Regions from separate parts of the Ensifer sp. ENS07 genome, predicted to be linked through region 3. Evidence: predicted binding sites of a transcription regulator. Region 3 holds the regulator's gene; each other region holds the start of a gene.
What was found. Region 3 encodes LexA, which represses DNA repair genes until DNA is damaged. Its sites were predicted from a motif close to TGTTCNNNNTGTGTTCNG; they were not measured.
Positions count from the first base shown of each region.

Region 1: a site for LexA is predicted at 1,996-2,013, ahead of recA (recombinase RecA). Genes of this name have one in related genera too.
Region 2: a site for LexA is predicted at 2,933-2,950, ahead of IB277_RS22380 (ImuA family protein). Genes of this name have one in related genera too.
Region 4: a site for LexA is predicted at 3,292-3,309, ahead of IB277_RS16245 (YifB family Mg chelatase-like AAA ATPase). Genes of this name have one in related genera too.

Region 1 covers NZ_JACVBE010000002.1:133,637-139,421, reverse strand. The annotation lists gene IB277_RS07760 (pseudouridine-5'-phosphate glycosidase) at 1-773, opposite strand, end outside; gene IB277_RS07755 (carbohydrate kinase family protein) at 805-1,752, opposite strand; gene recA (recombinase RecA) at 2,072-3,160, shown strand; gene alaS (alanine--tRNA ligase) at 3,392-5,785, shown strand, end outside.
Region 2 covers NZ_JACVBE010000007.1:299,284-305,068, forward strand. The annotation lists gene IB277_RS22360 (hypothetical protein) at 1-47, opposite strand, end outside; gene IB277_RS22365 (hypothetical protein) at 78-356, opposite strand; gene dinB (DNA polymerase IV) at 987-2,069, opposite strand; gene IB277_RS22375 (SOS response-associated peptidase) at 2,096-2,767, opposite strand; gene IB277_RS22380 (ImuA family protein) at 3,001-3,762, shown strand; gene IB277_RS22385 (DNA polymerase Y family protein) at 3,677-5,200, shown strand; gene IB277_RS22390 (error-prone DNA polymerase) at 5,197-5,785, shown strand, end outside.
Region 3 covers NZ_JACVBE010000001.1:1,321,343-1,326,793, reverse strand. The annotation lists gene IB277_RS06750 (hypothetical protein) at 204-797, opposite strand; gene IB277_RS06745 (hypothetical protein) at 924-1,556, opposite strand; gene IB277_RS06740 (hypothetical protein) at 1,880-2,176, shown strand; gene lexA (transcriptional repressor LexA) at 2,412-3,134, shown strand; gene IB277_RS06730 (hypothetical protein) at 3,223-3,564, opposite strand; tRNA gene IB277_RS06725 (tRNA-Cys) at 3,762-3,835, opposite strand; gene IB277_RS06720 (thermonuclease family protein) at 3,988-4,722, opposite strand; gene IB277_RS06715 (hypothetical protein) at 4,945-5,238, opposite strand; tRNA gene IB277_RS06710 (tRNA-Asn) at 5,398-5,451, shown strand, end outside.
Region 4 covers NZ_JACVBE010000004.1:258,655-264,439, forward strand. The annotation lists gene IB277_RS16230 (sn-glycerol-3-phosphate import ATP-binding protein UgpC) at 1-1,104, shown strand, start outside; gene IB277_RS16235 (endonuclease) at 1,101-2,090, shown strand; gene gshB (glutathione synthase) at 2,239-3,201, shown strand; gene IB277_RS16245 (YifB family Mg chelatase-like AAA ATPase) at 3,401-4,933, shown strand; gene cysK (cysteine synthase A) at 5,001-5,785, opposite strand, start outside.

The sequences.
Region 1 (5,785 bases), on a different contig from region 3:
GCATTGTCGAGCGCGCGGGCGATATAGATTTCCATCTCTTCGCGCGGGATCTCGGCAGCTTCCGGAACCGGATTGGCAACCAGCATGCCGCCTTCGACGCCGAGCAGCTCGCGCATGGTCTGGAAGTTGGCGATCGCGGCCGGGCTGTTCAGCATCAGCGGGCTCTTGAGGCCGCTGTCGCGTGACCAGAAGGCCGGGAAGATTTCGCTGTCATAGGTGACGACCGGAACGCCGCGGGTCTCGAGCACTTCGAGCGTCTTCGGAATGTCGAGGATCGCCTTCGCGCCGGCGCAGACGACGATGACACCGGTGCGGGCGAGTTCATCGAGGTCGGCGGAGATGTCAAAGGAGAGCTCGGCGCCACGGTGCACGCCGCCGATGCCGCCGGTCGCAAAGACGCGGATGCCGGCGCGGGCAGCAGCGATCATCGTCGCGGCGACGGTGGTCGCGCCGGTGCGGCGCTCGGCGATCGCGAAGGCGAGATCGGCGCGCGAGACCTTCATCGCGCCCTGGGTCTTGGCCAGTTCTTCGAGTTTGGCATCGTCAAGGCCGATATGCAGTACGCCATGAATGACGGCGATGGTCGCCGGCACGGCACCCTGTTCGCGGATGATCGCTTCAACGCTGCGGGCCATGTTCAGGTTGCCCGGGTAGGGCATGCCATGGGTGATGATGGTCGATTCCAGCGCCACGATCGGCGCGCCACGCGCCTTGGCGGCTGCGACCTCGTCGGAATATTCCATCGGCAGGAAGGGGGAAGCGGGTTTGGTCATGGTCTTTCCTTGGGAGTTCTGCTGGCAAATGTCATGACAGCATTTGGGGCGTGGGCACAAGGGCCAGCGCCTGTTCGAGATTGGCCGCGGACATCTCTTCGGATGCGGCCAAGGGAGAACGCAACGTCAAACCGGCGGCTGCGATGCCGTGCCGCAGGCAATCGGCGATATCGCGGCCGGCAAGGCGGGCGGAAAGGAAGCCGGAGGCGAGCGCGTCGCCGGCGCCGGTGACGTCGGCAAGGGCGGGCAGGGCCGGCGGCACGACGACACAGGCGCTATCGCCCTCGAAGGCAACGACCGCACGGCCGCCCCGGGTCACGACGCCTCCGTTGATGCCGAGACCGCGCAACAGGGCCGGCCATTCTTCCGCCTCGGCCGCCTCCTTGCCGGTCAGCGCCCGCGCCTCGGATTCGTTCATGAACAGGAACGAGAGATGCGAGAGGCACGGCCGGTAGCGGATGACCTTGGCCGGCGAAACAGCGATGCCGGCGACGAGGCGGCCGTTGCCGGCAGCCGACTGGGCAAGTGCGGCGATCGTTTCTTCCGGCAGGTTGGCGTCGGTCAGCACCAGCTTGCTCGCGGCGATGACCTCGCGGAGCGCCCGCCGCTGCAACTGCCGTGGCGAGAACAGCCGGTAGAGTTCCATGTCGGCGAGCGCAATCACCAGATTGCCGTCGTTTTCGAGGATCGCCGTATAGCTCGGCGTCTGGCGGTCAAGAAAGGTGAGGGGACTGTCGATGACGCCAGCGGCGGCCGCGGCTGCGGTCACCATCTCGCCGGCCGCATCACCGCCGCGGGTGCTGATCATGCGCACGCTGTGGCCAAGCCGCGCCAGGTTGCGCGCGGCATTGAAACCACCGCCGCCCGCTTCTTCGAACCAGCTTCCCGGATTGCTCGACCCGGGCGCTGTCGTTCCCGATATACGGCCGCGCCTGTCGATATGCGCGCCACCGAAAACGGCGATGTCAGCTTGCGTCATGAATGTTCCTCTGCTTGGCCGATCGGCCGAATATCTGTTGGCATCCTGCAATGCCGCGTCGCGAAGCGCCACGCGCCCGACCTGCTCAAAGTCTCATGCGCAGGCGAATCGGCCGAGCCTTGCCGGGCAGGTTCGAAGGGCTTGCGCCAACATTCGAAAACTCTGGTTTCGTTCCGTGAACAAGAATCGAACGTATCGTTGAAAGCTATTGTTTTTCAATGTGTTGTCGCGCTCTTGCAAATACGGAACAAAACATGTACAAAAACTCCTGCGGCGGCTTCATTGCCTCGGTAGCTTCAATAACCTAAAGGTGGACCAAATGGCACAAAACTCTTTGCGGCTCGTAGAGGACAAATCGGTGGATAAAAGCAAGGCGCTTGAAGCGGCACTTTCCCAGATCGAACGTTCGTTCGGTAAGGGATCGATCATGAAGCTCGGTGGGAAGGACAGCATCATTGAGATCGAGACGGTTTCGACCGGCTCTCTCAGCCTCGACATCGCGCTCGGCATTGGCGGCCTGCCGAAGGGCCGCATCGTTGAAATTTACGGCCCGGAAAGCTCGGGTAAGACGACGCTGGCGCTGCAGACCGTCGCCGAAGCACAGAAGAAGGGCGGCATCTGCGCCTTCGTCGATGCTGAACACGCGCTTGACCCGGTTTATGCCCGCAAGCTCGGCGTCGATCTCGAAAACCTCTTGATCTCGCAGCCCGACACCGGCGAACAGGCGCTTGAGATCACCGACACGCTGGTGCGCTCCGGCGCGATCGACGTTCTCGTCGTTGACTCGGTTGCAGCGCTCGTGCCGCGCGCCGAAATCGAGGGCGAAATGGGCGACAGCCTGCCGGGCATGCAGGCCCGCCTGATGAGCCAGGCGCTGCGCAAGCTGACGGCGTCGATCTCCAAGTCGAACTGCATGGTCATCTTCATCAACCAGATCCGCATGAAGATCGGCGTCATGTTCGGTTCGCCGGAAACCACCACCGGCGGCAACGCGCTGAAGTTCTACGCCTCGGTTCGCCTCGACATCCGCCGCATCGGCTCGGTCAAGGAGCGCGAAGAGGTCGTCGGCAACCAGACCCGCGTCAAGGTCGTCAAGAACAAGATGGCCCCTCCCTTCAAGCAGGTCGAATTCGACATCATGTATGGCGAGGGCGTATCGAAGACCGGCGAACTGGTCGACCTCGGCGTCAAGGCCGGCATCGTCGAAAAGTCTGGCGCCTGGTTCTCCTACAACAGCCAGCGTCTCGGCCAGGGCCGCGAGAACGCCAAGACGTTCCTGCGCGACAATCCGGATCTCGCGCGCGAAATCGAGACGGCGCTGCGCCAGAACGCCGGCCTGATCGCTGATCGGTTCCTCGAGAATGGCGGTCCGGAAGCGGACGACGGTGACGAGCCGCCGGAAGCATAAGCCGCTCGGTCCACTGAGGTTACCAGAAAACCGGTCGTCCCGTGGGCGGCCGGTTTTTTGCTGGCGTCTGGACAGTCGGATATGTGAGCGATAAAAGCCTTTGGTTCCGGCGACCCAGCGCGTTGGAGGGTGCGGTCACCACGGGTGGCCGCAGGGTTTAGGGACAATGGCTTAGTGGCGCGGCGTGGGCCGGACCCGGGCCGGAATCGGTGCTTAAGAATAGGACGCAAGATGAGCGGCGTGAATGAAATCCGGTCGACCTTTCTCGACTATTTCCGCAGGAACGGTCACGAGGTCGTGTCGTCGAGCCCGTTGGTGCCGCGCAATGACCCGACATTGATGTTCACCAATGCCGGCATGGTGCAGTTCAAGAACGTCTTCACCGGCCTGGAGCAGCGTCCCTATTCGACGGCCGTTACGGCACAGAAGTGCGTTCGCGCCGGCGGCAAGCACAACGACCTCGACAATGTCGGCTACACCGCGCGTCACCACACCTTCTTCGAAATGCTCGGCAACTTCTCCTTCGGCGATTACTTCAAGGAGAACGCGATCGAGCTCGCCTGGAACCTGATCACCAAGGAGTATGGCCTCGACGCCAAGCGCCTGCTGGTCACGGTCTACCACACCGACGACGAGGCCTTCGATCTCTGGAAGAAGATCGCCGGTTTCTCCGACGACCGCATCATCCGCATCCCGACCAGTGACAACTTCTGGGCCATGGGCGATACCGGCCCCTGCGGCCCGTGCTCGGAAATCTTCTACGACCACGGCGACCATATCTGGGGCGGACCTCCGGGCTCGGCCGACGAAGACGGTGACCGCTTCATCGAGATCTGGAACCTCGTCTTCATGCAGTACGAGCAGATCACCAAGGAAGAGCGGGTCAACCTGCCGCGTCCGTCGATCGATACCGGCATGGGCCTCGAGCGTCTCGCAGCCGTTCTCCAGGGCGAACACGACAACTACGACATCGACCTCTTCCGCGCGCTGATCGCGGCTTCGGAAGAAGCGACCGGCGTCAAGGCTGAGGGCGACCGTCGCGCCAGCCATCGCGTCATTGCCGACCACCTGCGTTCGTCCGCCTTCCTGATCGCCGACGGCGTGCTGCCGTCGAACGAAGGCCGCGGCTACGTGCTTCGCCGCATCATGCGTCGTGCGATGCGTCACGCGCAGCTGCTGGGCGCCCAGGATCCGTTGATGTGGAAGCTCTTGCCGGCACTCGTCGGCCAGATGGGCCGCGCCTATCCGGAACTGGTGCGCGCCGAAGCGCTGATCTCCGAGACGCTGAAGCTTGAGGAAACCCGTTTCCGCAAGACGCTGGAGCGCGGTCTCAATCTGCTGTCCGACGCATCTGCCGATCTGTCTGAAGGCGACCAGTTCAACGGTGAAACCGCCTTCAAGCTCTACGACACCTACGGCTTCCCGCTCGACCTGACCCAGGACGCGCTGCGCGCCAAGGGCATCACCGTCGACACCGACGCCTTCTCGGTTGCCATGGAGCGCCAGAAGGCCGAAGCCCGCGCCAACTGGGCCGGTTCCGGTGAAGCTGCGACCGAGACCATCTGGTTCGAGCTCAAGGAAAAGCACGGCGCGACCGATTTCCTCGGCTATGACACCGAGACCGCCGAGGGCGTGATCCAGGCGATCGTGCGCGATGGCGCTGTCGTAGCAACCGCCGCCAAGGGCGACACGGTCCAGGTGGTGCTCAACCAGACGCCGTTCTACGGCGAATCGGGCGGCCAGATGGGCGATACCGGCACGATCACGACGGAAAGCGGCAAGCTCACCGTCACCGACACGCAGAAGCGCGGCGAGGGGCTCTTCGTCCACTTCGCGACCGTGGCCGAAGGCACGGTCAAGACCGGCGACGCCGCCCAGCTCGACGTCGATCACGCCCGCCGCTCGCGCCTGCGCGCCAACCATTCGGCCACGCACCTCCTGCATGAGGCGCTTCGCGAAGTGCTTGGCACCCACGTGGCCCAGAAGGGCTCGCTGGTAGCGCCGGAACGCCTGCGCTTCGACGTTTCTCATCCGAAGCCGATGACGGCGGAGGAGTTGAAGGTCGTTGAAGAGATGGCCAACGAGATCATCGTCCAGAACACGCCGGTGACCACGCGTCTGATGAGCGTCGATGATGCGATTGCCGAAGGTGCGATGGCGCTCTTCGGCGAGAAGTACGGCGATGAGGTTCGCGTCGTCTCGATGGGTCGCGGCATCCACGGCTCCAAGGCCAACCGCGCTTATTCCGTCGAACTCTGCGGCGGCACGCACGTGTCTGCCACCGGTGACATCGGCCTGGTGCGCGTCGTCTCGGAAAGCGCCGTCGGCGCCGGCGTTCGTCGCCTCGAGGCGCTGACCGGTGAAGCGGCACGCGCTTATCTGAACGAGCAGGACGAGCGCGTGAAGACGCTCGCCAACACGCTGAAGGTTCAGCCGGGCGACGTGCTCGGCCGCGTCGAGGCGCTGCTCGACGAGCGCCGCAAGCTGGAACGCGAGCTGACTGAGGCCAAGAAGAAGCTGGCACTCGGTGGTGGCGGCGAAGCGGGTTCGGCCGATGCCGCCCGCGAAATCGCCGGCGTTCGCTTCCTCGGCAAGGTCGTTTCGGGCGTCGAGCCCAAGGATCTG
Region 2 (5,785 bases), on a different contig from region 3:
TGCCACTTGGCAATCACACGATCGGCAATTTCTTTGCGGGTGGCCACGTCCTTTCCCCTTCCTGGTCTGTCCATTCATTATGGCGCGGGGCGCCCCTGCGACGTCAGTAGCAAGGATTGGTCTGTGCGCTCGCGCGCCGTCGAGGACTGCCGGTAAGTGTTCGTCAGCCTTTCCGCTATTTGCATTGCTTGCTGCGCGGTCAATCTGAACTGCAGCGCCGACACGTTTTCGAGATCCGGATCGGCGCTGAATTCGATCCTCAGGAAAAGCTCGCCCGTCTCGTCGATTGCAGTGTTCCAGCCGACGACCGTTGATGCCCTTATGTTGCCGTGTCCGTCCGTATTCCAGTCAATCATATGCGAACCTTTCCTCTTCGGGAAACAAGGACGCAGAGTTGGTCTCGTATCGATGAGCCGAACTCATCCGTTCACGGCAATTGCGTCGCTCTAGAGCGCACTTCCCATGACCTGGACTACAACAGCAACGACGGTGGCCGCCACAGTGAGCGCGGCGCCAAGACGTGCAACCTTCATCCGGCGATGCCGCGCGCCGCTCCAGTCATAACTCATCGCTTAACCTTGCGCTTGTGGTTGAGAGGTGCCTGGCTTTATGGGCAAAACCGTAACCCGTGGGCGGGGTTACGGTTCTGAGTTGCCGCTGTACGCTGGAATGTGATTGGCGACTGAACAAAGTCTGCAAGGTTATGGTTAATTAAGAGTTTACTGAATAAGATTCTCCGCAAAGGTCGCCCGTTCGGTGATCACGATTTCCAGGATTTGTTCGAGTGAATGGAGCGAGCCTCGGTGGGTGCGGCTCGCGCTGCTGCATTCTCAATGGCTGCACGGACGTGCCGTTATTTGCAACTCGGTCTGTCACGGCGAGGGGAAGCTGGCCGCATGACCCATCCCACTTTTGGTAGCCGGCGCATAGTTGATCCGCCAACCCTCATTCGGTCATTCGGTGTCCTGGCGGACGAGCAAGCTGTTTTAGAGCGCGAAGGCAAGCTGTGGCTTGCTTTCGATCGTTGCTTCATCGAGTGACGACAGTGTCACGCCCAGCAACCGAATGCCTTTTGGGGCAGGGAAGAGTGGAGACAACAGCATCGTCATGACCGCGGCAAGCTCTGCGGCACTTGCGATCGGTGCCGCTGTTGTCTTGCTCCTAGTGATCTGCGTGAAATCGGCCCATTTCACCTTGAGCGTCGCGGTCTTGGCGCGAATGCCGTTCGCTTCGCAGTAGCGCCAGACCTTTTCGATCAGCGGTTCGAGGCCAGCCCTGGCGGTCTCGAAATCATGGACGTCTATGGAGAACGTGTCTTCCGCGCCGATGGACTTGCGCACCCGGTCGGCCTTCACTTGACGTTCGTCGACGCCGCGGGCGATCCAGTAGAAGTAAGGTCCCGATTTTCCGAAGTGTTGCTGCAAGAAGGCGATATCGTGAGCCTTCAGATCGGCGCCCGTTTCAATCCCGAGCTTGTGCATGCGCTCGGCGGTTGCCGGACCGACGCCATGGAATTTCTTGACGGGCAGAGCCTCGACGAAGGCCGGACCGTTCTTTGGCGTGATGACGAAGAGGCCATCCGGTTTCCTCTGGTCGGACGCCATCTTGGCGAGGAACTTGTTATAGGAGACGCCGGCCGAAGCGGTCAGGCCCGTCCTTGCCTTGATCTTGGCACGGATCTCCTCGGCGATCTCCGTCGCAAGTTCCATTCCCTTGAGGTTCTCGGTGACATCAAGATAGGCCTCGTCGAGCGAGAGCGGTTCGATGAGCGGCGTGTATTCGGCAAAGATCGCGTGGATCAGCTGTGAGACTGCGCGGTAAGCATCGAAGCGCGGCGTCACAAAAATCAGCTCCGGGCATTTCCGCTTGGCGGTGACCGACGGCATGGCCGAATGGACGCCGTATTTGCGCGCCTCGTAGCTTGCGGCAGCCACGACGCCGCGCGCCTCGCCAAAGCCAACGGCAACCGGAAGCCCGCGAAGTGCGGGGTTGTCCCGCTGCTCCACCGAGGCGTAGAAGGCATCCATGTCGACATGGATGATCTTTCGCGTGCGCTCAGAGCGTTCCATCACCGATCACGCGACCCAACGACTGGTCATAGCAGCAGGTCTTCTTCGGGCAGGGCGGCAGGAGGCTCGACGACAACAAGCATGTTGCCCGGAAGCGGCCGCTGCAGGTGCTTCACGTCGTCCCAGGATCCGGTGAGCCACAGATCGACCTCGTCAGGTGTGGTCAGGATCACCGGCATGGCCTTTTGATGGATTGGCGAGACGATCTCGTTCGGGGATGTGGTGAGGAAGCCGAAGAGCTCGTATTCGCGCTCACCATCGCGCACGCGCCTGACACCCTTCCATGGCGTCCAGAAGCCGGCGAAGAACATCAGCGGCCGCTCCTTAGTTCCAGCAAACCAGGCATTGGGGACTTTTCCGCTGGGAACCTTGGCCGCCGGATCCGGCTCAGCGAAGGAGTTGAAGGGGACGACGCAGCGACTGGTCGGCCCGAGCCAGCGTCTCCAGTGCGGAGAGGCGACGTTTCGGATGTTGGTGACGCCGGGATCGTAGTTCTTCACGAAAGCGGGCGGCGAGGGCATGCCCCAGGTGACACGCGCGATCTCTCGCTCTCCGTCTTCGCCGACGCGGACTACGGGCGCCTGATAGCCGGGGTAGACGTCATAGGATGGCTGGTTCCAGCCTGCCTTGTCGCGGAATGCCTTGGTGAATGCGATCACGGCATCACGTGTCGTCGTGATGTTGTAGAGATTGCACAAAGTTCAGTCTCCCTTTCTCACCTAGCTTCATATTAACGACTGCTCGCTTCTGTCGCCGTTCCCCGGCATTCGATCTGTTCATTGAACCAAGCGGCGTGTCCGTGCTGGCGTCTCGATGGCAATCAACAGTCTCTTTTCTGAACTTCGTTGACTCACAACCCAAATAGGAACAAATAGAGAACATATCAACAGGAAGCGCTAATGCATAGCCCTAAGGAGTTGTTCCTTCCAAAATGCCCCGTCCAGTCGACAATACCGTCGTCTCAGAACTTCGCGAGCGCATCCAGCGCCTTGAAGGCGCAAGCGGCCGTGGACGACAGGTCCTGCCATTTGGTGTCACCGAGATTGATCGGCGATTGCCGGGTGGGGGGCTCGTACTCGGCTCGTTGCATGAGGTCGCCGGCGGCGGCAACGGTGCGATCGACGGCGCGGCGGCGGCACTCTTTTGCGCGGGCATTGCCGCCCGCTCGAAAGGCAAGGTGCTCTGGTGTGTGACGCGGCCCGATCTCTTTGCGCCGGCGCTGGCTCAAGTCGGTCTTTCGCCGAGCCGCGTCATCTATGTGGAGGCCGGCGACGAAAAGGCGCTTCTTTCCTGCATGGAAGAGGGGCTTCGCCACGGCGGCCTCGGTGCCGTCGTCGGCGAGCTCGCGCGCCTTTCGATGACCGCCTCGCGCCGCTTGCAGCTTGCAGCCGAGAGTTCCGGCACGTTGGGCATTGCGATCCGCCGCTGGCGACGACAGGCCGAAGCCTCGGATTTCGGGCAGCCGACGGCATCGGTCACGCGCTGGCGCGTGTCCGTCATGCCGTCCGTCCCCTTGCCGGTTCCAGGCGTCGGCCGCGCGCGCTGGCTCGTCGAACTCATCCGCTGCCGTGCCGGCGAAAGTGCAGATTTCGAAGTGGAGGCCCCAGATGCCAAGGGTCGTATCGCTCTTCCTTCCGAGCTGGCCCACGGATCGCCTGAGGCGCAAGCTCGGCGACGCAGCGCCGCCGGCTGAAACGCCTCTCGTCCTCGTCGGTCGCGAACAGCGAAGGCGTGTGGTGCTCTCGGTAAATGCCGCGGCGATTGCCGCAGGCCTGAGACCCCGCATGGCCGCCACGAAAGCCCAGGCGCTCGCCGCAGGTCTTGTCGTCATGGATGCCGATCCGGCCGCCGATGAAGAAGCGCTCGAACGCCTGGCGCTCTGGGCGCTGCAGCGCTATGCACCGATCGTAGCCGCCGATCCGCCCGATGGCCTGGTGATCGATACGACCGGTGCCGATCACCTGCATGGCGGCGAGGACCTGATGCTGTCAGGCATGGTCAACCGGTTCTTCGGATCCGGCATCGAGGCGCGGGCTGCGGTTGCCGATACCTGGGGGGCGGCCCATGCCGGCGCCCGGTTTCTCGCTCATCCGACGCTGGTTGTCGCTCCGGGGGCGCAGCAGGAAACCATCCGTAACCTGCCCGTCGCAGCGCTTCGCCTCGATCCTGCAATCGTCCATGGCCTTCGCGCGCTGGGCTTCAACACGATCGGTGAGGTGGCCGGCGTGCCGCGGGCGCCGCTTGCCCTTCGATTTGGACCCGAACTTGGCCGTCGCATCGACCAGGCCATGGGAAAGGTTGCCGAGCCGATCGATCCGGTCCGCACGCCTGAACTTATCGAAGTTCGCCGTTCCTTCGGTGAACCGATTGCGGCCGCCGAGACGATTGCGCGCTATGCCGCGAAGCTTGTGGGCGCGCTCTGTCTGGTACTGGAAGAAAGAGGCCTCGGCGCGCGGCGCGTCGACCTTCTCTTCCATCGCGTTGATAACACCTACCAGGCGATCCGCGCAGGCACCGCGACGCCCGTTCGCGACGCCAAGCGCCTGATCCGGCTCATCACTGATAGGATCGAGACGATCGATCCGGGCTTCGGGATCGAAATCATGTCGCTGACGGCAACCCACGCCGAGCCGCTGGTGGCAAGACAGGTCGTTTCCTCGCTGGTCGAGGAACCGGAGGCCGATGTTTCCGGCCTGATCGACATCCTGGGAAACCGCATCGGCGCACGCCGGCTGTATCGTTTTCAACCGGTCGCCAGCGACGTGCCCGAACGCTCCATCAACCGCATCGCGCCGATGGCGCCGGACGAAGGTCTCGCCTGGCCCGGCCATTGGCCAAGACCGGTGCGCTTGCTTCTCCATCCTGAAGCGATCGAGACGATGGCGCTTCTGCCCGATCATCCGCCGGTCAGTTTCACATGGCGTGGTGTGCGCCGACGGGTGAAACGTGCCGACGGCCCCGAACGCGTCTTCGGCGAATGGTGGAAGCGCGATGCCGAGCTCGTCGCCGTACGCGACTATTTCCAGGTCGAGGATGACGCCGGCGAGCGCTACTGGATTTATCGCGCCGGCGACGGCGAACACAGCGAGACCGGCAGCCACCAATGGTTCCTGCACGGGATTTTCGGATGACGACGCCGCTTTATGCCGAGCTGCAGGTGACGTCGCATTTCTCCTTCCTGCGCGGCGCATCCTCCTGCGAAGAGCTATTCCAACGTGCCGCCGAACTTGGGCTCGAGGCGCTGGCCATTGCCGATCGCAACAGCCTCGCCGGCATCGTGCGAGCGCACCAGGCGGCCAAGGATGTCGGCGTGCGGCTGGTCGTCGGCTGCCGCCTCGATCTTGAAGGCGATCTATCGGTCCTCGTCTTTCCGACCGACCGGCCGGCCTATGCGCGGCTTTGCCGGCTGCTGTCGCTCGGCAAGAAGCGCGGCGGCAAGGCGAAATGCCGGCTTGCCTGGTCCGATCTCGTTGCCTATGGCGAGGGACTGATCGCGGTTCTCCTTCCCGATGCCGCTGACGAGGACTGCGCGCGAGAGCTGCGCCGTCTGAGGCAAGAATTCGGCGACCGCGCCTACCTGTCGCTGACACTCCGCCGCCGGCCGAACGACCAGCTGCGCCTTCATCAGCTCTCCAACCTGGCAGCTTCAGTCGGCGTGCCAACGGTCGTCACCAACGACGTGCTGTTTCATGTGCCGGAGCGGCGCATCCTGCAGG
Region 3 (5,451 bases):
ACGGAAAAAGATTATTAGAAACAAGGCTTTAGCGTTCTTCGGCTCCACCAAAACGATCAGTAGGTGCCCGGTTGCCGAGGTATCGGAACAGCGGCTGATTTGTCATCAGCAGATCGCCAGTTCGAGTCTCTCTGGGGACACCACCATGCTAAGCCACCGTCCGGCCTTCGCGAAACGCTGCCCGATCCCGTGGCCACCTGTTTTCAGAGGCTGAACGGATCCCGCGCCGATCGCTTCTCGCTCGGTGCACTGAACGGGTCGGCTTTCTTCTCCTTGGACTTGCGGCCCTCGTCGGCGATAATCTCGTCGACCGCCCGCTGGCATTTCATCAGCTCGTCGGCCGCCGGGCCGGTGCCGCGCAGGCTGAGATTCGCGATGACGCGATCTTCAAACGCGATGGCCAAGGCCCGCTTGCGCACGAAGCCCGTCAGGAACTCGGCGTCGGTGACGTTCACGAACAGAAACTTTCCGCTCGCATCACCGGCAGCGGTCGCCGAAGCGCTCCAGGGATCGGTCTTGTCGAAGCGGAAGGTCAGGTCGTACTCTTTGCCGACCTCGAGCGACCTCCAGTCGTCGCTGGCGAAGCTCATATAGAGCGGCGACTCGGAGCCCTTGGGATAGAACCCAAGGCGCAAGGTGACCCCGCCGTCGAATACCGACGAGATGAAGCAGGAGCCCTCCATCGAGGTGTCGGAAGCAACGGTCCAGCCGTCGACATCCTTCCACTTGATGATTTCGGACTCCTCAGCCGCGGCCGATCCCGCGGCGATCAGACAGCTTACCAATCCGACCAGCAATCTACGCATGCAAAACCCCCGTTTGCCCGCATTTTGATAGGTCCCCGCATCGCTGTCGAGGGTGCCTAGCCGATCCCAGGCAATATTTTAGGAATATTCACCTCTCCGCGGCAAGCGGACTGCCCATCACATGGCGAAAGGATCTTTCGATGACTTGGTCTGGCCGCCGCCGGCAAAGGGATCGTTGTTCGGCGCATTGCCACCGGCGCCCGCAAAGGGATCGTTCGCCGCTCCCTGATCGCCATTCGGGATCAAGGCGCTCACCGCCTCCTGGCACTTGAACATCTCGCTTACCGCCTTCATCGAATCACGCAGGCTGAGGCTCGCGACGACGCGCCCCTCGAAGGCCAGCGCCAAGGTGTTCTTGCGAACGAACTCGGTAAAGAAGTCGGTGTTGGAAAAGTTGACGACAAGGGCCTTGGCGCCGGTCAGATCAACACCGAACGCAACGGCCGGCCACTGACGACCACGGTCGAGCTGCAAGGCAACATCGTATTCCCGCTGCGGCTCGATGGATTTCCATTCGGCATTGCCGATCGAAAGAAACGCCAGGTTCGTCGATCCCCGCGGATAAAAGCCGATACGAAGGATAGCGCCGGCGTCATAGCTCGTCGCCGCGTAACACGAGCCTCCCAGGGAAGGATCGGATCCCACCGTCCAGGCGTTGATCCGTTTCCAGATATTCGAACGCCCTTCTTCGGCAGACGCCGCTCCAGCCGTGAGCAACAGGCCGAGCACCACCAACGACAATCTATGCATGCAACCACCCCACTTTCCACGCAAAGTTATCTTTTTTTAGAGGCCTGTCGAGACGGTGAAGGCCCTTCCCCGCAGGGATTTTTGCGCGCCCCAGGCCCGATGCGAAAGCTGGCAGCTCCGATGCATTCTCCGCGCCGGTCCATGAAGAACGGCCGAGACGAGGTTGAGATGGAGCGGCTGGCGCAAATCAGCCACAGCCTGCGGGCAAAGAGCTGTTGAACATGGCAGAGTGATCGCCATGCTTGCTGGACTTCGGAACGAAAGCGCGGTTCACATCGTTTACCAACCCGTAGTCCCACCCCTTCATCAAGTGGACGATCACCGTGCTTGCCGCCCTGCTTCTCGCTTCGATAGTCGCATCGCCCAATATGCCTGACGTCAAGCTCAGTGCCGCGACGGTGGATGAACTCCAGACCGATTTCGAACGGGCCGTGCCGTGCCATCAGATCGATGGACGCAATGTTTGGAAGGGCGCGCTCGCGTTCTACATCCAGTCCTTCGTTTATGACGGCGATACGCCCGTTGCGACCGATGCGGCCGACGCAGTGCTTCCGGAAGACAACAGCGCCGAAACGGTGAAGGAGTTCGAAGACGCCTGCTCGGCCTCGCAAGCGACTTAAGTCTCTCCGCGAAGAGAGCCGCGATTCGTTCGAATCACGCGCGCGACCGGCCTGCCCGGCGCTGTTTTGGGACGCAACCGTCGCCGAAAACCGCCCCGCTCCCGCAAAAGTGACCAATCGCCCCCACAGAAGCAGCCAATTGCCTGAATTCACGGAATTTTAGGCACTTGCGGAACACATATGGAACAGATAGTGTCTGTTCTTGATTTGTTTCACGCCTCTGGAGCGACGTGCCATGCTGACCCGCAAGCAACAGGAATTGCTTCTGTTCATCCACGAACGCATGAAGGAGTCGGGCGTACCGCCGTCTTTCGATGAAATGAAGGATGCGCTCGACCTGGCGTCGAAGTCCGGCATTCACCGTTTGATCACGGCGCTCGAAGAGCGCGGGTTCATTCGCCGGTTGCCGAACCGGGCGCGCGCGCTCGAAGTCATCAAGCTTCCGGAAGCCTACGCCGCCGGCCAGCAACAGCCGCGCAGAGGCTTCTCGCCGAGCGTGATCGAGGGCAGCCTCGGAAAGCCGCCGGCCGCCGCTCCTGCCACGCCGAAGCCGGCGCCGGTCGCCGAAAGCACGTCTGTTTCCGTCCCGGTGATGGGCCGCATCGCTGCCGGCGTGCCGATCTCGGCGATCCAGAACAACACCCATGACATTACCGTTCCGCTCGACATGATCGGCAGCGGCGAGCATTACGCCCTCGAAGTAAAGGGCGATTCGATGATCGAGGCCGGCATCTTCGATGGCGACACGGTGATCATCCGCAACGGCAACTCGGCCAATCCCGGCGACATCATCGTGGCGCTCGTGGACGACGAGGAAGCGACGCTGAAGCGCTTCCGTCGCAAGGGCGCGTCGATTGCGCTCGAAGCGGCCAACCCCGCCTACGAGACGCGCATTTTCGGACCGGATCGCGTGAAAATCCAGGGCAAGCTCGTCGGGCTGATCCGCCGCTACCATTGAATTCCAGGCAGAACGCCGAATCAAAAGAGCCTCGCCACTGAAAGTGGCGAGGCTCTTTCCATTTAAGGCGACCTGAAATCCAGATCGCTTATTCGTGGATCGTGTATTCGCCGAGTTCGCAGAGATCCTGCGTGTCCTCGGTCGTATCGAGGGCCGAGCCTTCCTCGAATTCGAATCGCATGTCGTATTTGCAGACGTCCCGCCCGTCGGCAATGGTGATCTCCATGCTCTCGCCGGGGTTCAGGACCTGCCGACCGAAAACATCGTCTTCCCATTCATTGACGCCGACCGGCGACGTATAGAAATTCGTCAGTACCGCGCCGGTGTTGTTCTTCAGCTGGAAAACCAGGTCGTCCGCGCGCGCCTCCATAGCGGTCGCCGCAAAACACGCCAACGCCGTCAGGATCAGTCTCTTTTTCATTGATGCCATTGCCTCCGTTCTTAATGTTGACGGACGCTACCGATGCGGTTGATCTCAGCGGAGTCATCGTTCCCCCTCTACCGAATTCACCGAAGCGATAAGATCCGACGGAGGCATAGGAGACGTGGCTTGCGCGGACGTGTCGCGAATTTTACCGCGCTGCCCTAAGGCAGAACGCCAAACCAAATTTAACGAGGTGAGATTTTTGGAGGCCTCGCCCGGAATTGAACCGGGGTACAAGGATTTGCAGTCCTCTGCGTCACCACTCCGCCACGAGGCCTCACAGCTCGGATAACCAAGCGTTGGCGCGGATTTAGAATGATTGCAGAAAAACCGCAAGAGGCATTTTCTGAAAAACGCGCCGTCGAATTGCAGGACGGATACTTTCCACAGAACGATCGACGATGTCCGCCGATCGTCTCCCAGCTGATCTCAGCACCAGGGCGTCGGGCGCCCTTCCCACGGCCGCACGAGCCCCTCGGAAACGAGTACACGTCCAAGAGATTGGTCACCGCGGGTGACCAGGCGCAGTTTCTCGCCGGCCTTGGCATCTGATCGCCCTCCCGCCGAGATCAGCCTGAAGTCGCCTGCATTCAGCAATTCGCGCAGGCGCTGCTTGGCGTAGAAGCCGCGCGAACGCTCCTTGTCGCAGCTTGCCTGGCGGATTCGCGGTGCATCGACATCGGCGACGCGGATCGTCTCGCCATGGAAGACGAAGGTCGCGCCATCGATCACGCAGTTGTCGTTGCGAATGCCGCAAAAATAGAACTGATCGGTACGGATGGATGCCGTCTTCACCTCTTCATTCGGCCGCACGAGAGGGGTTGGCGGCGTGACGCCGACATTCACCGACGGCACCGGGGCGGCCAGGACAACCTTCGTCGCCGGGTTGGGCTTCGGATTTGGTTTGTGCCTATCCGCCTGCTGCGCAACGCGCTCCTGCGCTTCAGGAACCGCGCGCTGAGGCTTCGGCTTCGTTTCCGATCGCGATGCAAAGGCCATGACATCGGAAACCACCGGCCAGTGCCGCAACTCGGCGCGATGGTCGTGGGCCATGACGCCGCCAAGGGTGAGCGCTGCGGCCAGATACCACGGCGCCATGCCGCCCTGTTTGCTGGTGCTTCGGCCCGAACTGCGGCGTCGACGTTTCGTAGTGGCTTTGGCCATCGGTCCCCATCCTGATTCGAGACCGCATTATGCGTTTGATGGGTTGCCGAAAAGTTTTCGAGGGCACCCCAACAGAGGGGAAGACCGCGAGGAACCGGTCATTCGCCTGCGCGGCCACGGCCCTTGTTGAGAGATTCGGAATTGCTACGGGACGGCCGCGAGGAACCGAAAACTGCCGACCGCCCTGCCCTCGACAACAAGATCGTTAAATCGGCGTCCGCCTCAGGAGCCGTTCGAGGAGTTGGCCTTCCCGCGCCAGCGCGCCCACCAGACGGCCAGACGACGACGGCGGCGGCGAACCGAGGGAATGTCGTGGGAAAGCACGATCAGGCCCAACGGTATCATCCAGAAGCCCAGCACGGGCAAGAAACCGAGAAAACCACAAAACACCAGCAGCGAACCCAGCAGGATCCGCAGCAGGGGCGAGTCGGGCAACGCGATACGCCATTTTCCCAGCACGACTTGTCGTGTTTGCGGATCAATGCCGAAATGCGTCTGCTTCCTGTTTTTATTCATCATTCCCTATCCGGCGTGTTTTCCCACAATTGGGGACTTCTCCACAGCCTCGCAACGGAACTTGTCATTTTTTTTGAAAAAAGCGCTTGGCAAATCAGAAAAGCATGCGTATTAGCAGCCTCACTTCTGAAGCGCACAGCACAACAGCGGCGCGGATGATCCCTGGTAGCTCAGCGGTAGAGCATTCGACTGTTAATCGACAGGTCGCCGGTT
Region 4 (5,785 bases), on a different contig from region 3:
ATTACCATCGCCGAGGTCTCGAAGATCTATCACGGCAATGTCGAGGCGGTGAAATCCGTCTCGATCGATATCGAGGACGGCGAATTTATCGTGCTGGTCGGCCCGTCCGGCTGCGGCAAGTCCACGCTTCTGCGCATGGTCGCGGGGCTGGAGACGATTTCGAAGGGCACGGTGACGATCGGCTCACGCGTGATCAACGAGGTCGATCCGGCCGAGCGCGACATCGCCATGGTCTTCCAGAACTACGCGCTCTATCCGCACATGACCGTCTACGAAAACCTCGCTTACGGCCTGAAGAACCGCAAGACGCCGAAGGCCGAGATCGACGCCCGCGTCGCCGAAGCCGCTCGCATGCTGGAGATCGAGCCCTATCTTACCCGCAAGCCCCGTGCGCTCTCGGGCGGCCAGCGCCAGCGCGTCGCCATGGGCCGCGCCATCGTGCGCAAGCCGGCGGCCTTCCTCTTCGACGAGCCGCTCTCCAATCTCGACGCCAAGCTGCGCGTCTCCATGCGCGGCGAGATCAAACGCCTGCAGAAGCGCCTCGGTACGACCTCGCTCTACGTCACCCACGACCAGCTCGAGGCGATGACCCTTGCCGACCGTCTGGTGGTGCTGAATGGCGGTCGCATCGAACAGATCGGCCGTCCGCTCGACGTCTATCACCGCCCGGCCTCAACCTTCGTCGCCAGCTTCATCGGCTCGCCGGCGATGAACCTGATCAAGGGTGAGATCGAAGGCGGCAACCTGCAGATCGGTCTCTACAGGATCGCGCTTGGCGACCGTGCGCCGGTCGAAGGCCCGGTCACGGTTGGGCTTCGCGCCGAAGATCTCAAGCTCGCCGGCGTCGGCGAGGACGCCATGCTGTTCCAGGTCGACTATGTCGAGGAACTGGGCGCGCAGCGGCTCGTGCACGGCACCATCGAGAGCCAGGCGCTCACCATCGCGCTGTCTCCGGAGACGCCACTTTCGGGTGATCTTGCAGTGACGATCGCCGTCGACCGTCTGCACTTCTTCTCGACCGAGACCGGCAAGCGGCTGGAGCGCGGCACGTCGTTTGCCAATGAAGCGCCGGTTGCAGCGCCACGCCTGGAGACCGCATCGTGATCTCCAAGACCGTCGAGCAGCTTGCCGTTCCTTCGCTTGAAACCCGCGCCAGCTTTGCCGAGATCGTGCGCACCATTGCCGCCCATGACGCAGCCATGGCCGCACGGCCGGAGATGAACAGCGTGGAGGTCGGCGGCACACCGGCCTCCGATACGCCGCTCGCCTTCCCGTTCACCGTTGCTGCCTGGAACCTGGAGCGCTGCCTGTTTCCGGCCGAAAGCGCCGCCCATCTCGCCGCGACAAACGCGCCGGTCGTCCTTCTTTCAGAGATGGACAACGGCATGGCCCGCACCGGCCAGCGTCACCCGACCGCCGAAGTCGCCGAAACACTCGGCATGCACTATGCGTATGGCATCGAGTTCATCGAGATGGGGCTCGGCTCCGATACGGAGCGCGAATTCTGCGAGGACGAATTCAACGCCAAGGGGTTCCATGGCAATGCGGTGATGGCTGCGGTGCCGTTCTCCCGGCCCTTCATGTTGCGCCTATGGGGCGAACGCCTCTGGTTCACCGATGGCGAGCAGCCGCGCCTTGGCGAGCGCTGTGCGATCGGCGCCGTCATCGAGACGGAAGCCGGACCCTTCGTCGCCGTCTCCACCCATCTCGAGAGTGCGACGACTGCCGTCTACCGAGAGCGCCAGGTCAAGGAATTGATCGATGCACTCGACGAGACTTTCCCCGGCCTGCCGGTGATGATCGGTGGCGATCTCAACACCGGCAACCATGCCGGCGGCGATTTCGAGGCCGAAGGGCTGTTTGCCATGAGCGCCATCAGGGGCTTTACCCGCCATGGTGGGCCGCTCGACGTGATGACCACGCGGCCGAGCCTGATCACCCGCTGGCCAGAGCGGGCGATGAAGCTCGACTGGTTCCTGTCGCGCGGGCTGAAGATCGGCGAGACCACGATCATTCCTTCGCTTGACGAAACCGGCCGGCCGCTTTCGGATCACGATCTCATCACCTGCGTGATCGAAGGCTTCGAATAGGCTCGCCTCTCCTTGCCTAAGGCCCGCCCGCATTCTACATGTCGAGGGCTTTGCCAGTGCGGCAGAGGGCAGCGGTTTTCCCGTCCTCATTCGCTCCGGCGGTTTGAAATCGATCACGGCTATCCGTGATCCATGAGGGAATGGGTAGATGGCGAAAATCGTCAATGTCGGGGTCCAGATGGACCATGTGTCGGGCATCAACATTGCGGGTGACTCCACCTTCGCCATGAGCCTCGAGGCACAGTCGCGCGGCTATCGCCTCTTCCACTATACGCCGGAAAAGCTGTCGCTGCGCGACGGCAAGGTCTATGCGAGCGTGCAGCCGATGACGCTGCGCGACGTCAAGGGCGACCACTTCACGCTTGGCGAAGCCGAGCGCGTGGATCTTTCGACCATGGACGTCATCCTGCTGCGCCAGGATCCGCCCTTCGACATGGCCTACATTACCTCGACGCACCTTTTGGAACGCCTGCATCCGAAGACGCTCGTCGTCAATGATCCCGCCTGGGTGCGCAATTCGCCGGAGAAGATCTTCGTCACCGAATTCGCCGACCTGATGCCGAAGACGCTGATCACCCGCGACCCCGCTGAGATCGCCAGCTTCCGCCAGGAAATGGGCGACATCATCCTGAAGCCGCTCTACGGCAACGGCGGCGCCGGCGTGTTCCACTCGACCCGCGATGACCGCAACATGTCCTCTCTGCTCGAAATGTTCGGCCAGATGTTCCGCGAGCCCTTCATCGCCCAGGAATACCTGCCGGCGGTGCGCAAGGGCGACAAGCGCATCCTGCTCGTCGACGGCGAGCCGGTCGGCGCCATCAACCGCGTTCCGGCAGACCACGACGCCCGCTCCAACATGCATGCTGGCGGCCGGCCTGAGCCGACCGAACTGACGGCGCGTGAGAAGGAAATCTGCACCCGCATCGCGCCGGCGCTGAAGGAGCGCGGCTTCCTCTTCGTCGGCATCGACGTTATCGGCGACTACATGACCGAGATCAACGTGACATCGCCGACCGGCATCCGCGAAGTGAAGAAGTTCGGCGGCGCCGATGTCGCGAGCCTGCTCTGGGATGCGATCGAGCGCAAGCGCCTGATCAAGATCTCGGCCTAGGATCCATCTCGGGTCGATGGCGCTTGCCGCGGGCCTCCGCCTGCGGCCGTTTGCCGAAACGTCCCAGGTACAGGCCCGCGTCTCCTCAAATGTTCCGTTATTGTTCTTGTTTTTGTGCGCGATCCGTGCAAGGCTTCTGCCTGCAACCCTGGGCGGTTGTGGCGCCCGATAACTGGGCTGCCTGGGCGAGGGGGCAAGCATGGTCGCGCGCGTCAGCACGGTCGCATTTCAGGGTATCGAGGGTCTGCCTGTCGATGTGCAGGTGATGGTCGCGCCGGGCAAGGTCGGCATGCAGATCGTCGGCCTGCCGGACAAGGCCGTCGCCGAAAGCCGCGAGCGGGTGCAGGCCGCCCTTCATGCTTCAGGTCTGGCGCTGCCGGCCAAGCGCGTGACCGTCAATCTTGCGCCCGCTGACCTTCCCAAGGAAGGCAGCCACTTCGACCTGGCGATCGCACTCGGCCTGATGGCAGCCCTCGGCGCCATTCCCGGCGATGCGTTGGCGCCTTATGTGGTGATCGGTGAGCTCAATCTCGATGGCACCATTGCTGCCGTTGCCGGCGCGCTTCCCGCCGCGATCGGTGCCAATGCGCTCGGCAAGGGGCTGATCTGCCCGGCCGAAAGCGGACCCGAGGCGGCCTGGGCCGGGGCCGAGATCGACATTCTGGCGCCCCGCAGCCTGATCGCAATCGCCAACCATTTCCGCGGTACGCAGGTGCTTTCGCGACCCGAGGCCGCGATCCGCTCAGGCGCATCTAACCTGCCCGATCTCGCCGATATCAAGGGTCAGGAAAGCGCCAAGCGGGCGCTCGAAGTGGCGGCCGCCGGCAACCACAATCTGCTGATGGTCGGCCCGCCCGGCTCGGGCAAGTCGATGCTCGCTGCCCGCCTGCCGTCGATCCTGCCGCCGCTCAACCCGGCCGAGCTCCTCGAAGTGTCGATGATCCATTCGATCGCCGGGCAGCTTCCAGGCGGCAAGCTCTCGGACCGACGGCCGTTCCGCACGCCGCATCATTCCGCGACGATGGCCGCCATGGTCGGTGGCGGCTTGCGCGCCAAGCCTGGCGAAGCCTCGCTTGCGCACAACGGCGTACTGTTCCTCGACGAGTTTCCGGAATTCTCGCCGCAGGTGCTCGACGCGCTGCGCCAGCCGCTTGAAACCGCCGAATGCATCATCGCCCGCGCCAACCACCGCGTCAGCTATCCCGCCGCGATCCAGCTTGTCGCGGCCATGAACCCCTGCCGCTGCGGCATGGCCGGCGAACCCGGCCGCAGCTGCGCCCGTGGACCGCGCTGCATGTCCGACTATCAGGCGCGCATTTCTGGTCCGCTGATGGACCGCATCGATATCCGCATCGACGTGCCGGCCGTCAGCGCCGCCGATCTCCTGAAGCCGGCCGCAGCCGAAAGCAGTGAGGTCGTTGCCCGTCGCGTCGCCCGTGCCCGGGCGCTGCAGATCGATCGTTTCGCCGCCCTCGGACATCCAGAGCTGACAAGCAATGCCCGCGCGTCGACCTCGATGATCGAGAAGATCGCAGCACCCGATGCGGCCGGCCTGCAGCTTCTCCGGGACGCCGCCGAAAAGATGAAATTCTCCGCCCGCGGCTATCACCGGGTGCTGAAGGTGGCGCGCACTCTTGCGGACCTCGATGGTGCGTCGACGGTCGGCCGAATCCATCTCGCCGAGGCGATTTCCTATCGGATCGCCGGGGAACGCTTGCCCGTCGCCGCATAGCGGCGTGCCTGGAAAAAAAAGGGCGCCTCGTGGGCGCCCTTTCCGATCAGAAGTTATCCCAGCCTGATCAGCCGCCCAGGCCATCGAACAGCACCGTCGAGAGGTAGCGTTCGGCAAAGGAAGGGATGATGACGACGATGGTCTTGCCGGCATTTTCCTCGCGCTGGCCGACCTCGATTGCCGCGGTTAGAGCTGCACCGGCGGAGATGCCGACCGGCACGCCTTCGAGCTTGGCGACAAGGCGGGCGGCCTCGATCGCTTCCGCGCTGTTGACCGTGACGATCTCGTCATAGACCGTGGTGTCGAGGATCGCCGGCGCAAAGCCTGCGCCGATGCCCTGGATCTTGTGCGGCCCGGGATTGCCACCGGACAGAACCGGAGATTCCTCCGGCTCGACGGCGATTACCTTGATCGAAGGCTTGCGCGCCTTCAGCACCTGGCCGGCGCCGGTAATCGTGCCGCCGGTGCCGATGCCGGAGACGAAAATGTCGACAGCGCCGTCCGTGTCGTTCCAGATTTCTTCGGCCGTCGTCTTGCGGTGAATTTCCGGGTTGGCCGGGTTTTCGAACTGCTGTGGGATGATGGCGTCCGGCAGTGTCTCGACCAGTTCCTGCGCCTTGGCGATCGCGCCCTTCATGCCCTTGGCGCCCTCGGTCAGCACCAGCTCGGCGCCGAGCAGCGCCAGCATCTTGCGCCGCTCGACCGACATGGTCTCTGGCATCGTCAGGATCAGCTTGTAGCCCTTGGCGGCCGCGACGAAGGCGAGCGCGATGCCGGTATTGCCGGAGGTCGGCTCCACCAGCGTCGTGCGGCCGGGCGTAATCTTGCCCTGCGCTTCCAGGCTCTCGATCA